Regions from separate parts of the Massilia putida genome, predicted to be linked through region 2. Evidence: riboswitches for the same ligand, from Rfam matches in the RefSeq annotation. Region 2 holds a riboswitch; each other region holds the start of a gene.

Region 1 (4,685 bases), 2.2 Mb from region 2:
GTACACGGCGTCCTTGGCGTTGTAGCAGCCGGCCGTGTTGGGCAGGATCGTGTAGCGCGACGGCGGCACCACGTCGAGCAGGTTCGGTTCGTTCGCGTGCTGGCCGATGTTGACGCGGCGGATCGCCACCGTGATGATGTCGGCACCGGATGCTTCGGTCGCCGCGCGCGTCTGTTCCAGGTCGCGGTATTTGCCGCTGCCCACCAGCAGGCGCGAGTTGTATTCCTTGCCGGCGATGATCAACGGCCGGTCCGCAGAGGTTGCATTCGTCATGTCATTTCTCCCCAAGGTTGGATGAGGTCGAGATCAGCCGCCGCCGATGGCGCGCACCACGTCCACGCGGTCGCGCGCTTGCAGGGGCGTGTCGCGCCAGCGCTCGCGCGGCACGACCTGCCGGTTCACGGCCAGCGCGAGCTTCTGTCCCGCGAGGCCCAGCGACTCGACGAGGTCGTGCAGGCTGGTCTGCGCGGGTAGCAGGTGCGCGGCGCCGTTCAATTCGATTTCCAGCACGGCGTCACTCCTTGTGATAGAGCTCGGCGCCGCGCTTCATGAACTCGACGGCCTTCACCTGCATGCCCTGTTCCAGCGCGGCGTTGGCAGCGATGCCCTGGCCGGCCGCGTAATCGCGCACTTCCTGGGTGATCTTCATCGAGCAGAAATGCGGACCGCACATCGAGCAGAAGTGCGCCACCTTGGCGGAATCCTTGGGCAGCGTCTCGTCGTGGAAGGAACGCGCCTTGTCCGGGTCCAGGCCGAGGTTGAACTGGTCTTCCCAGCGGAATTCGAAACGGGCTTTCGACAGCGCGTTGTCGCGGATCTGCGCGCCCGGATGGCCCTTGGCCAGGTCGGCCGCGTGCGCCGCGATCTTGTACGTGATGATGCCGTCCTTGACGTCGTCCTTGTCGGGCAGGCCCAGGTGCTCCTTCGGCGTCACGTAGCACAGCATCGCCGTGCCGTACCAGCCGATGTTGGCGGCGCCGATGCCGGACGTGATGTGGTCGTAGCCCGGCGCGATGTCGGTGGTCAGGGGCCCCAACGTGTAGAACGGCGCCTCGTGGCACTGCTCCAGCTGCAGGTCCATGTTCTCCTTGATCAGCTGCAGCGGCACGTGGCCCGGGCCTTCGATCATCACCTGCACGTCGTGCTTCCACGCGATCTGCGTCAGTTCGCCGAGCGTCTTCAGCTCGGACAGCTGGGCTTCGTCGTTGGCGTCGTAGATCGAGCCGGGACGCAGGCCGTCGCCCAGGCTGAACGCGACGTCGTACGCTTTCATGATCTCGCAGATCTCTTCGAAATGCGTGTACAGGAACGATTCCTTGTGGTGGGCGAGGCACCACTTGGCCATGATCGAACCGCCGCGCGAGACGATGCCCGTCAGGCGGTTGGCCGTCATTGGCACGTAGGCGAGACGCACGCCGGCGTGGATGGTGAAGTAGTCGACGCCTTGCTCCGCCTGCTCGATCAGCGTGTCGCGGTAGATTTCCCACGTCAGGTCCTCGGCCTTGCCGTGCACCTTTTCCAGCGCCTGGTACAGCGGCACCGTGCCGATGGGGACGGGGCTGTTCCGGATGATCCACTCGCGCGTCTCGTGGATATGCTTGCCGGTGGACAGATCCATCACGGTGTCGCCGCCCCAGCGCGTGGCCCACGTCATCTTCTCGACTTCCTCGCCGATCGACGACGTCACGGCCGAGTTGCCGATATTGGCGTTGATCTTCACGAGGAAGTTACGGCCGATGATCATCGGTTCCGATTCCGGGTGATTGATGTTGGCCGGCAGGATGGCGCGGCCGCGGGCGATCTCGTCGCGTACGAATTCCGGCGTGATCTCTTTCGGAATGCTGGCGCCGAACGATTGGCCGGGATGCTGGCGGCCCAGCATCTGCGCCATGCGCTTGCCCGTCGGGCCGGCGGCCTCCATCGCGGCGAGATATTCCTGGCGGCGCAGGTTTTCGCGGATGGCGACGTACTCCATCTCGGGCGTGATGATGCCCTGGCGCGCATAGTGCATCTGCGTGACGTTGCGGCCCGGCGCACCGCGGCGCGGCTTGCGCTGCAGGTTGAAGCGCAGCTCGGCCAGCTTCGGATCGTTCAGGCGTTCGACGCCGTAGTGCGACGAAGGGCCGGCCAGTTCTTCCGTGTCGCCGCGCTCGCGGATCCAGTCGGCGCGCAGTGGCGCCAGGCCGGAGCGGATGTCGATGACGGCGTCGGGATCGGTGTACGGACCGGACGTGTCGTAGACCCACACGGGCGGATTCGGTTCATGGCCGAACGACGCCGGCGTGTCGGCCTGGCGGATCTCGCGCATTGGCACGCGGATGTCCGGGCGGCTGCCCGTCACGTAGATCTTGCGGGAATTGGGAAGCGGCGCGACGGCGGCGGCATCGACGGTGGCGCTGGCGGACAGGAATTTCGGATCGGCGTTCAAAGTGCACTCCTTGTTGGTCACTAAGGGGCACTTCTAAACCGTCGCGAACGGCAGCAGTTTTGTCCGAGACGCGCAGCCGTACGCGAGTACAGCGGGCATCGCAGGGAAAAATGCAACGCGCAGCAGGTTCAGGAGTACCCCGGGAGATCGGCGATCCAGCTGGAGGAGGTGCAAAGATGCGGGCAGACGAACGTGCACGCTTAGCTCTGTAGCTTCCCTTCGCTGGCATTATCCAGATCAGGTTCGGAGGGTATTTCTCACCCACGCCGCGTGACGGCGCAGGACCCCTAGCATTGGTGCCGCCCCGGTAAGCCGAAGCGACGGGACGGAGTGTACGCCGGTTTTATGCGCTTGGCAAACAGGAACAGCGAATGTGGATTGGTGCATACTATCGACCAGTATCCAGACCCCACAACGACGAACCGATCCATGGCCATCCTGACCCATCTGCTTCTGTACCCGATCAAATCCTGCGCCGGCATCGCCGTGCGGTCCGCGACCGTGCTCGACTCCGGCCTGTTCGCGCTGGGCGTGCACGACCGTGAATGGATGCTGGTGACGGACGACGGCCAGTTCCTCACGCAGCGCGAGCACCCGCGCATGGCGCTGATCCGGCCGTTGCCGGACGGTGGCAAGCTGCGCATCCATGCGCCCGGCATGGACGAACTGGCGCTGCCGCTCGCGTGGGACGAGGCGGCCGCCAAGCGCACCGTGCAGATCTGGGACGACAAGGTCGACGCCGCCGATTGCGGCGACGCGGCCGCCGCCTGGTTCTCGGCCGTGCTGGCTACGGCCTGCCGCCTCGTGCGCTTCCACCGCGACGTCGTGCGGCCGACGAGCACCAAATGGACGAACGGCGTGGAGGCCCAGACGCGCTTTGCGGACGGCTATCCGCTGCTGCTGATCGGCCAGGCGTCGCTCGACGACCTCAACGCGCGCCTCGTCGCGGCCGGCCGCCATGCGCTGCCGATGGACCGCTTCCGCCCGAACCTCGTCGTCGACGGCCTCGACGCCTGCGAAGAGGATTTCCTCGCCACGCTGACCGTCGGCGGCGTCGAGATCCGTCCGGTGAAGCCGTGCGCGCGCTGCCCGATTCCCTCGATCGACCAGGCGACGGGCATCCCGGGCCCGGACCCGCTCGATATCTTGCAGACCTACCGGGCCAATCCGCGCATGGAAGGCGCGGTGTGCCTCGGCATGAACTGCATCGTGACGGCGGGGGCCGGCGGCGAGCTGCATCTCGGGCAGGAACTGGAAACGGAAATCGCCTTTTAAACGTAGGGTGGACGGGTTTCCCGTCCATGCGTTCATGCGGCGCATGCATACCACGACGCTGATCCGCGCCGTTGCACGCGTGGACGGCGGAGCCTCCACCCTACATGCAGAAACCTCGTGTCAGGCGAACGTGGCGAGCATTTCGTAGGGATAGATGCCGCGCCGGTGGCCGTCGCTGAACGCGAGGTTCAGCGCATAGGCGCCGACCGGCTCGATCGCGGCCAGGCGCACGGCGTTGTCCGCTTCGACTTCGATCCCGGCCCGCCGCTGCGCGCGGCATGCCGAGCACGGGCACAGGGCGCGCAGCCGCGCGTGCGTGATCCGCGCCTCGCTGCCGTCCGGCCAGCGCAGCGCCAGCACGCCCTGCGCGGCGTGGTTCTCGATGGTCGCAGGCAGCGTCGTCATGCGGCCGCCCCGATCTGCTGGAGCGCCAGGCGCACGGACTTGCGCACTTCCGGGTCAAGGTCGTTCTCCGCCGCGCGCAGTGCGGGCAGCGCGGCCGGCGAACCGATCTCGCCCAGCGCCAGCGCCGCTTCCTTTCTCAGGTTGCCGATCGTGTGCGTGAGCGCCGATGTCAAGCCCGGCAGCGCATCCAGGTTGCGCAACCGGCCCAGGCTGCGGGCGGCGCGCAGGCGCACCTGCCAGTACGCGTCGTCCAGCGCCGCGATGAGGGCCGGGGCGGCGTCGCGCAGGCGCAGCTTGCCGAGCGTCGTCGCGGCTTCCTCGCGCACCTGCCAGGCGGGATCTAGCAGCGCCGCCAGCAGGGCGGCCAGCACGGCCGGCGTCTCGTCGGCAAACCCCAGCGCCCCCGCCGCGGCGCGCCGCACCTCCGGCACCGGATCCTGGATCGTCAGCCGCGTCAGCGCATCGACCGCATCGAGACGCTTCAGATAACCCAGCACGGCCACCGCCTCGCGCCGGACGAGCGGATCCGGGTCATCCAGCGCCGCCAAGGCGGGTTTGACGCTGTCGGCCACGCGCA
Region 2 (4,685 bases):
CCGCCGCCCACGATCACGATATCGCTCTGCAAGCCTGCCTCCGTCGGTCGCGCCCGCTGCCGGGCTCACGCAGACAGTCTACTACGGGGCGGCGCAACCGCCCGTCACGGATCAGTCGCGGTCATGGCCGTGGCCATGGCCGTTGCCGTGGCCTTCGCCATGGCCGCGGCCGTGTTCCCAGCCCTCGTCATGACCACGGCCGTCGTGGCCGTCGCCACGACCGTCGCGGTATTCCACGCGCTCGACGACGCGCACCTCGCGCGGACCGCCGCGGTAGCCGTCGCGATCGCCGAAATGCTCGCGGTAGCGCGGCACATAGGTGTTCGTGTACCACTCGTCGCGCACGAACAGCACCGGACGGCCGCACGCGCCGTAGCGGCCGCAGAACTTGGCCCAGTGCTTGCGATGGCCCGGCGGCACGCGCAGGTAGACGGGTTCCGCGATGTACTGCGGCGCCGGCGTGATGATCACCGGTTGCGGCGCGTACACGACGGGGCGCGGCACGAAGTCGCCGATATCGACACGGCCGTAGAAGCCGGGCTGGCCGACGCTGATGGAGACATTCGTCTGAGCCAGGGCCGGGAAAGCGGCCGCGCACAGCGCGGCGCCAAGGATCAGGGATTTCATAGGATGACCTCTTTGTAATGTTTGTGTTGAGTTTATCAAACGAAATGTTACGTGCAATTCGCTGCAACACATGCTTACATTGTCGTTCCGGGCGGGATTACAACAAACCGGATCGTGACATTTCCCCATGGAGCAAGCACCCGGCTACAATCGCCCGCTCTATCATTGAAAGGTCATTCGATGTTCGCGAAACATACCGTGCTGGCCGCGGCCGCCCTGCTGGCGGCAGCCTCCGCCAACGCGCAGGTCGGCGCAACGGCCGACGTCGGCACCACCGGCGTGGGCTTCCACGTCGTCGTGCCGATGGAAACCTATCTGAACGGCCGCTTCGGCGCCAACTACTTCAAGCACAACTTCAGCAAGACGTCGGGCCAGGTCGACTACGACATCAAAGGCAAGCTGCAGACGTTCGACGTCCTGTTCGACTGGTACCTGAACGAAGGCAGCAACTTCCACCTGACGGGCGGCCTCGTCTACAACGGCAACAAATTCAACGCCAAGGCCAGGCCGAACGGCGCCGGCGCCTACGCCATCAACGGCAACCTCTATTCGGCTGCCGACGTCGGCCTGCTGACCGGCCGCATCGATTACCGCAAGGCCGCGCCTTATGCCGGCATCGGCTGGGGCAATGCGCTGGCGCCGAATTCGCGCTGGACCAGCAACATCGATCTCGGCGTGTTTTACCAGGGCAATCCGAACGTCCAGCTGGCCAGCATCGGCTGCACGACGTCGCAAACGGTGTGCAAGGCGCTCGCCAGCGACGTCGCCGTCGAACGCCAGCTCCTGCGCGACGACATGAATTCGACCAAGCTGTATCCGGTCGTGCGCGTGAGCATCGGCTACAAGTTCTGACCGTCGCCAGCGGCGCGCCGCGTGTGGCGGCGTTGGACTACGATGCGGCCAAAGGAGAGCGCGATGAAACACCATCGTACACGCTGGAGCCTGCTACTCCTGGCCTGCCTCATGCTGGTGACCTGCCAGGATCGGCGCGAACCGGTGAAACCGACCGTCGCCCTGGCCGCAGCCACCGTCGCCACGGCCTGACGCGCCCGCCGCGCACGCCGTCCCTCTCCGGCCGCGTCCGCGCGCGCCGGCGCCGCGTCACATCCTCAGGCCGCTTTACCGGCATGCCGCGAACCGGTTAAAATTCTCCCTGCCATAAGGCAACGCTAGGGGTCCTGCAGCCGCAACCGCGGCCCGCGGGTGAGAAACACCCTCCGAACCTGATCTGGGTAATGCCAGCGAAGGGAAGCATGCGGATACCGGGTCATCCGGGTCCTGTCCTCCTTTGCCGGCTCCGCCCGTCACCACGACGCCAACGAGGAGCGGCATGCAATTTCCTGTGTTTACGACGTCCAGTCGATCCGCCGCGGTGCGCCGATGAACGTCATCGTCCTGGGCGCCGGCGTCGTCGGCACCGCGACCGCCTGGTATTTGCGCGAGGCCGGCCACGACGTCACGGTGATCGAGCGCCAACCCGGCCCCGCGCAGGAGACGAGTTTCGCGAACGGCTGCCAGATCTCGGTGTCGCACGCGGAACCGTGGGCCACGCCCGCCGGCCTGCTCAAGGTCGTGCAAGCGCTGGGGCGGGAAGACGCCCCGCTGCTGTTCCGGCTGCGCGCCGATCCGCTGCAATGGCGCTGGTGCCTGCAGTTCGTGCGCGAGTGCGCACCGGGCCGCGTCGCCGCCAACCTGCGCCAGATCGTCGCCATGGCCGACTACAGCCGCCGCAGCCTGCAGGCGCTGCGCGCGCGCACGAACATCGACTACGACTGTCTCACGCGCGGCATTCTTCACTTCTACACGGACGAACGTGAATTCGAGCGCGCCTGCCGCGCGGCCGCCGCGATGCGCGACCTGGGCTGCCCGCGCATGACCGTCGACGCCGACGAGGTCGTCCGGATCGAACCGGCGCTGGGGGCCAATCGCCGCAATCTCGTGGGCGGCGACTTCACGGCCAGCGACGAATCGGGCGACGTGTACCGGTTCACGTCGCAACTGGCCGCGCGCGGCGTGGCGGCCGGCATCCGCTTCCGCTACGACACGACGGTCACGCGCCTGCAGGCCGAGGGCGACCGCGTCAACGGCGTGGAAATCATCGATGACGAAGGCCGGCACCGGACGCTCCGTGCGGACGCCGTCGTCGTCGCCCTGGGCAGTTTTTCCGCCGGCCTGCTCGCGCCGCTGGGCATCCGGCTGCTGATCTATCCCGGCAAGGGCTATTCCGCGACCTACCCCGTTCTGGACCCGGACGCCGCGCCGACCGTGTCGCTGACGGACGACGGCCACAAGCTCGTCTTCTCGCGCCTCGGGTCGCGCCTGCGCGTGGCCGGCACGTGCGAACTGAACGGTTATACGCGCGACCTGAACCCGGTGCGCTGCGAGGCCATCACGCGGCGCGTGCGCGCCCTGTTCCCCGGCGCCTGCGACTACGACGCGGCGACGTACTGGGCCGGCCTGCGCCCGCTGACGCCGTCGAACGTGCCCTACATCGGCCGCACGCGCTTTGCGAACCTGTACCTGAACACGGGCCACGGCACGCTCGGCTGGACGATGGGCTGCGGGTCGGGACGGGCCGTCGCGGACATCGTGTCGGGGCGCGAGCCGGACGTCGACTTCGCATTCACCGGCGCGGCCGCGTGACGACCGGCGTGTTTTCGCGGACGGCCGACAGCGAATACCCGATGTCGGAAGCCCCGACGGGCCTACGATCCCAACCTTGCGCGGCATAGAACTTGTCCGCTCGCGTATTGGCGCCGGTCGTCAGATGGACACGTTCATGCCCCGCCTGGAATAGCCAGTCCACCGCCTGCTTGAGCAATGCTTTGCCGAGTCCTCGTCCCTCATGGCCCGGCCGGACAAACAATGCCCAGACGGAAGCGTTGACCTTGTCCGCGTAGCAAAACGCGACGATCTCGCCCCCGCATTCCGCGACCCAGCCACGTCCCGACCGTTCCAGATAGTCCTCGTACATGTCGGCGGTAATTCGCGCCGGGTCCGACAAGACATTTTCGGTGACCGCCAACCGGATCTGCGACATGGCGGGGATATCGGCGCTGACGGCTTGCCTGAACAATAAATGCGACATGGGCGATGTGATGATGAGGTTGATGGTAGGCGTTTCGCGCCTCGTTTCCCCGACAGGTTACACTGTCGCCTTTTCCAACCCCGCTTTCGCCACCATGTCGTTCGCTTCGCTCGGCCTGATCGACCAGATCACGCGCACCCTCGCCTCGCTGTCCTATCACACGCCCACCGCCGTCCAGTCGCAGGCGATTCCCGCCGTGCTGGCCGGACGCGACGTCATGGCCGCCGCCCAGACGGGCACCGGCAAGACGGCCGGCTTCGCCCTGCCGCTGCTGCAGCGCCTCGTGACGGATGGTGGAGAGGTCGCCAGCAATTCTGCGCGCTCGCTGATCCTCGTGCCGACGCGCGAACTGGCCGAGCAGGTGCACGAGAGCGTGCGCGCCTATGCGGCCGGGCTGCCGCTGCGCACGATGGTCGCGTACGGCGGCGTCAGCATCAATCCGCAGATGATGCGGCTCCGTAAAGGCGTCGACGTCCTCGTCGCCACGCCCGGCCGCCTGCTCGACCTGCAGCGCCAGAACGCCGTGCGCTTCAACCAGGTGCAGACGCTCGTGCTGGACGAGGCGGACCGCATGCTCGACCTCGGGTTCTCACGCGACATCGACAACCTGCTCGCGCTGCTGCCCAAGCGCCGCCAGACCTTGTTGTTCTCGGCGACGTTCTCCGATCCGATCCGCCTGCTGGCGACGAAGCTCCTGATCGCCCCCGTCAGCATCGAGGCCACGCCGCGCAACACGACGGTCAAGGCGATCCGCCAATGGATCGTCCCGGTCGACAAGAAGCGCAAGCCGGAGCTGTTCCTGCACCTCTTGACGCGCCACGGCTGGCCCCAGGTGCTCGCGTTCGTAAAGACGCGCAAGGGTGTCGACCAGCTCGTCGACCTGCTCGCAGCGAAAGGCATCGCGGCCGATTCGATCCACGGCGACAAGCCGCAGCCCGCCCGCCTGCGCGCGCTCGACCGCTTCAAGGCG
Region 3 (4,685 bases), 2.2 Mb from region 2:
GTGCCGGCTCGGCGTCTACCGCAACCACGTCGCCGGCTCGGCCAACGACGACCTGTTCCACCACCTCAGCCACCGCGACTACCTCATCAAGGGCCTCAGTCCGCGCCAGCGCGTGCGGGCCGTGCTGAGCCACTACCGTTTCGAGGAAACGACGTTCAACGACGTCTACCTGGACGCCGTCTACGGCCAGCGCTGCCTCCCGCTGTGGCAGCACGAGGCCGAGGGCAGCACCTTCATGATCCAGCTGGAAATGGCGTCGCGCAGCAATGCCGAAGGCGACCTCACCGTCGCGCTCATCGCGGACGGCAAATGCCTGCACCGCCTGTCCTTCAGCTGGCTCGAAGGCGCGATGGTGGGCGTCGACATGCCCATCGTTCCCTTCATCGCGCGCAACCAGGGCCGCTGGATCGATTCCGGCGCCGCGTTCGAAGCGTTCGAGCGCATCTTCCCGAACAACTCGCCCAGCTTCTTCTGCTTCGCGGCCATTCAGGGCATCGCGCTGGCGCTCGGCATGGACAAGGTCGTGGCGATCCGTAGCGAAGCGCACGTCGCCTACGACCCCGACCCGGAAAAACATTTCGCCAACGCGTACGACGGCTTCTGGAGGATCCTCGGCGGCGAGGAAATGCCGGGCCGCGACGGCTATCTGATCGCGCTGCCGTTCTACGTGAAGCCGCTGTCCGAAATGCCGTCCAAGCACCGCAAGCGCGCGGCCCTGCGGCGCGAGCACTGGCGCCTGATCGGCGAATCGTCGCGGTCCGTCGTGCAGCGCCACCTGCTGCACGCGCGGGCGCACGTGGCGCATCCGGCGGCGATTCCCGAGCCGGCCTGAACGTCATCCGGCCGACATCGGCCGGCCGACTGCCACGACGGCTGTCCGTCTGCGCGATAATGATCCTCTGAACAAAACCGGAGGATCATCTTGCACAACTTCGACTTCCACAATCCCACCCGCATCCTGTTCGGCGACGGCCAGATCGAGCGCATCGGGACACTGGTTCCGCCGGAGGCCCGTGTCCTCGTGCTGTATGGCGGCGGCAGCATCCGCGCCAACGACACGTACGACGCGGTGATGGCCGCGCTGGCCGGCCGCACCGTGTTCGAGTTCGGCGGCATCGAACCGAATCCCACTTGCGAAACCCTGTCGGAGGCCATCGCGCTCGTGCGCCGCGAACGCGTGGACTTCCTGCTGGCCGTGGGCGGCGGCTCCGTGATCGACGGCACCAAGTTCGTGGCGGCCGGCGCCCTGCTCGACGCCGATCCGTGGACCATCCTCGAGCAGCACGCGGCCAACGTGCATGCCGCGCTGCCCATCGGCGTCGTGCTGACCCTGCCGGCGACCGGTTCCGAGATGAACGCGGGCGCGGTCATCACGCGCAAGCGCACGCAGGAGAAATTCGCGTTCATTTCGCCCGCCGTGTTTCCGCAGTTCGCCGTGCTCGACCCGACGCGCACCTACACGCTGCCCGCGCGCCAGGTCGGCAACGGCGTCGTCGACGCGTTCGTGCACGTGATCGAGCAATATATGACCGTGCCCGCCCAGGCCAAGGTGCAGGACCGCTTTGCCGAAGGCCTGCTGCTGACGCTCGTCGAGGACGGCCCGCGCGCACTGGCCACGCCGCAAGCGTATGACGTGCGCGCCAACCTGATGTGGACGGCCACGCTGGCCCTGAACGGCCTGATCGGCACCGGCGTGCCGCAAGACTGGTCCACGCACATCATCGGCCACGAGCTGACCGCGTTGTATGGGCTCGACCACGCGCAGACGCTGGCGGTCGTGCTGCCGGCGATGCTGCGCGTGCGCCGCGCCGCCAAGCGGGACAAGCTGCTGCAATACGCGGCGCGCGTATGGGACATCCATGCCGGCGACGAGGACGCGCGCATCGACGCGGCCATCGACCGCACGGAAGACTTCTTCCGCACCATGGGCGTCGGCACGAAACTGTCCGACTACGACCTGGGCCGCGACGCGATCCCGGCCGTGATCGCCGCACTGGAGGCGCACGGCATGACCGCCATGGGCGAGACCGGCGACGTCACGCTGGACGTGGCGCGCGACGTGCTCGAAGGCGCGCTCTAGCCACACCCGTTCCGCGCGTCGGCCGGCGGCGCGCGGAACCATCGGCTTTACAACATGTCTATTAGCAGACGCACCATAAAAAGGCGCGCTGTGCTACACTCGCGCCTTCGCTAGGGGTCCTGGGAGTTCGCTTCCCGGGTGAGAGATACCCTCCGTACCTGATCTGGATAATGCCAGCGAAGGAAAGCGCAACGCAGCTCCCATCCTTGTTTGCCCTTCCCCCGTTGGCTCCGGCTTTTAGAAGAAAGCAGCGTGCCCATCGCGGCGCGAAAACGAGCAAACCATGAACCGTCAATTGAAGTACACCGCAGCCGCGTATGCCATCGCGCAAGCCTTCGTCGCGAACGCGCACGCACAGGACACCACCCGCCCCGTCGCCGAAGTCATCGTGACGGGCAACCGCTTCATCGCCGTCGACCGCGCCAGCGTCGGCGGCTTCGGCGAGGCGTCGCTGTTCGACACCCCGGCCTCCATCACCGCCATCGGCCGCACGCAGATGCAGGACCTGTCGATCCGCTCGACGACCGAGGCGATGCGCTTCGACGCGTCCGTCGCCGACGCCTACAACGCCGTCGGCTATGCCGAACAATTCTCGATCCGCGGCTTCGCCCTGGACAACAACTACAGCTACCGCAAGGACGGCTTCGCGATCCCGGGCGACACCCAGATCCCGCTGGAGAACAAGGAACGCATCGAAGTGCTGAAAGGCCTCGCGGGCCTGACGGCCGGCATCGCCACGCCGGGCGGCATCGTCAACTACGTGACCAAGCGCCCGACGAACACGCCGCTGCGCTCCGCCACCGTGGAGGTGAGCGAACGCGGGACCTTGTACGGCACCGTGGATCTCGGCGGCCGTTTCGACGACCGCCGCTTCGGCTACCGCATCAACGCGTCCAGCGCCGACATCCACCCGTACGTGCGCGGCGCCAACGGCGACCGCCAGTTCGTGTCGGCCGCGTTCGACTGGCAGATCACGCCCGATGCGCTGCTCCAGCTGGACATGGATTACCAGCGCAAGGCCCAGATCACGGCGCCCGGCTTCCAGCTGATCCGCAACGAGGTGCTGCCGACGGGCGTGTCGCCCAAGATGCTGCTGAACGACCAGCCGTGGACGCGCCCCGTCAAGACGAAGGACAGCAACCTGGGCCTGCGCTTCGAATACAAGCTCGCCCCTAGCTGGCTCGCGACCGTGGCCGCCAACAAGCACTGGTTCAAGCGCGACGACTTCACCGCCTTCCCCTACGGTTGCAGCAACGAGGGCGCGGGCTATTATCCGGGCTACTGTTCCAACGGCGACTACGACGTCTACGACTACCAGAGCACGGGCGAGCGCAAGTCGCCGTGGGGCGTGCAGGCGCAGGTGCAAGGCAAGTTCGCGACCGGCATGATCCGCCATGCCCTCACGGTCGGCACCTCGTACTCCGAGCGGCACGACAGCTTCGGCGATTACGTCTACGACTACGTCGGCTACAGCAATCTGTGGCACCCGCTCGTGACGCCGCACGTGGCGGCCACCCGCGTGACGGGCCCCGTGTTCGAGCGCCGCAGCGACGAGGAACGCGCCCTGTTCGCCCAGGACATCGTGAGCCTGACCGACCGGCTGACCGTGCACGCGGGCCTGCGCCACGTCCAGGTCAAGCGCAGCGAATTCGTCGACGAGGCCACCGGCTACGTGCACAGCGACGACTCGTTCCTGCTGCCGAGCGCCGCCCTCGTGTTCAGCCCCGCGCGCGACTGGAACGTGTACGCCGCCGTCAGCCACGGCCTGCAGCACGGCGGCATCGCGCCGATGCAGACGACGAACGAGAACCAGGTGCTGGCGCCGCAGCGTTCGCACCAGGTCGAGATCGGCGCCAAGGCCGCGCTGGACAATGGCATCAACCTGTCGGCCGCGCTGTTCCAGATCCGCCAGGGCCTGGAGTACACGGACGCGCACAACACGTTCGTGCGCAACGGTAAAGAAACCCACCGCGGCCTGGAATTGACGGCGCAGGGCAAGGTCACGCCGGCGCTGGACTGGAGCCTGTCGTTGATGGCCCTGAACACGCGCCAGGAAGGGACTAGCCAGGCAAGCATCGACGGCAAGCGCGTGACGGACGTCCCCGCGTTCAAATCGACGGCGTGGGTGCAGTATGCCGTGGCCGCGGTCCCGGGCCTGAAGCTGGACGGCACGTGGCAGTACTCGGGCAAGAAAGCGTTCGACGTCGCAAACACGGTGTTCGTGCCGGATTACCACGTGTTCGGCGTGGGCGCGTCGTACGGCGTGAAATGGGGCGCGACGAACGTCACGCTGCGCGCGCGGGCCGAGAACCTGTTCGACAAGTTCTACTGGCGCGACGTGACGCCGGAGCTGGGCGGCTACCTGCTGCCGGGGGCGCCGCGGACGTTCAGGGCATCGGCGCAGTTCGATTTCTAACGTAGCCTGCAAACCGTCGTTTCCGGCATTGCCGGAAACGGCTTCCCGCGCAGGCGGAAACCCATACCGAGGCGACTGCGGATATTTAGTATGGGTTCCCGCTTTCGCGGGAACGACCGGTGGGCGGGCCAATCAGTTCTTCCACCTGCCGCAAGCGCGCCTCGAGTTCCCCCGTCAACAACGTGAACG

Evidence for each region. Region 2 has a riboswitch for thiamine pyrophosphate ahead of BVG12_RS31985 (D-amino acid dehydrogenase). Riboswitches for the same ligand answer to the same signal wherever they lie in the genome.
Region 1: linked by a shared signal. The riboswitch ahead of thiC (phosphomethylpyrimidine synthase ThiC) and the one ahead of BVG12_RS31985 (D-amino acid dehydrogenase) in region 2 are both predicted to bind thiamine pyrophosphate.
Region 3: linked by a shared signal. The riboswitch ahead of BVG12_RS10800 (TonB-dependent siderophore receptor) and the one ahead of BVG12_RS31985 (D-amino acid dehydrogenase) in region 2 are both predicted to bind thiamine pyrophosphate.

What each region holds. Positions count from the first base shown of each region.
Region 1 is NZ_CP019038.1:4,502,314-4,506,998, forward strand. Features, by position in the region: gene BVG12_RS22190 (thiazole synthase) at 1-273, opposite strand, end outside; gene thiS (sulfur carrier protein ThiS) at 307-510, opposite strand; gene thiC (phosphomethylpyrimidine synthase ThiC) at 515-2,428, opposite strand; TPP riboswitch at 2,626-2,727, opposite strand; gene BVG12_RS22205 (MOSC domain-containing protein) at 2,858-3,703, shown strand; gene BVG12_RS22210 (DUF971 domain-containing protein) at 3,824-4,108, opposite strand; gene BVG12_RS22215 (HEAT repeat domain-containing protein) at 4,105-4,685, opposite strand, start outside.
Region 2 is NZ_CP019038.1:6,692,400-6,697,084, reverse strand. Features, by position in the region: gene BVG12_RS32000 (NAD(P)/FAD-dependent oxidoreductase) at 1-32, opposite strand, end outside; gene BVG12_RS31995 (hypothetical protein) at 112-627, opposite strand; gene BVG12_RS31990 (hypothetical protein) at 808-1,479, shown strand; gene BVG12_RS35580 (hypothetical protein) at 1,543-1,671, shown strand; TPP riboswitch at 1,789-1,894, shown strand; gene BVG12_RS31985 (D-amino acid dehydrogenase) at 2,008-3,270, shown strand; gene BVG12_RS31980 (GNAT family N-acetyltransferase) at 3,251-3,715, opposite strand; gene BVG12_RS31975 (DEAD/DEAH box helicase) at 3,810-4,685, shown strand, end outside.
Region 3 is NZ_CP019038.1:1,917,339-1,922,023, forward strand. Features, by position in the region: gene BVG12_RS10790 (DUF535 family protein) at 1-832, shown strand, start outside; gene BVG12_RS10795 (iron-containing alcohol dehydrogenase) at 923-2,080, shown strand; TPP riboswitch at 2,183-2,282, shown strand; gene BVG12_RS10800 (TonB-dependent siderophore receptor) at 2,364-4,496, shown strand; gene BVG12_RS10805 (AAA family ATPase) at 4,582-4,685, opposite strand, start outside.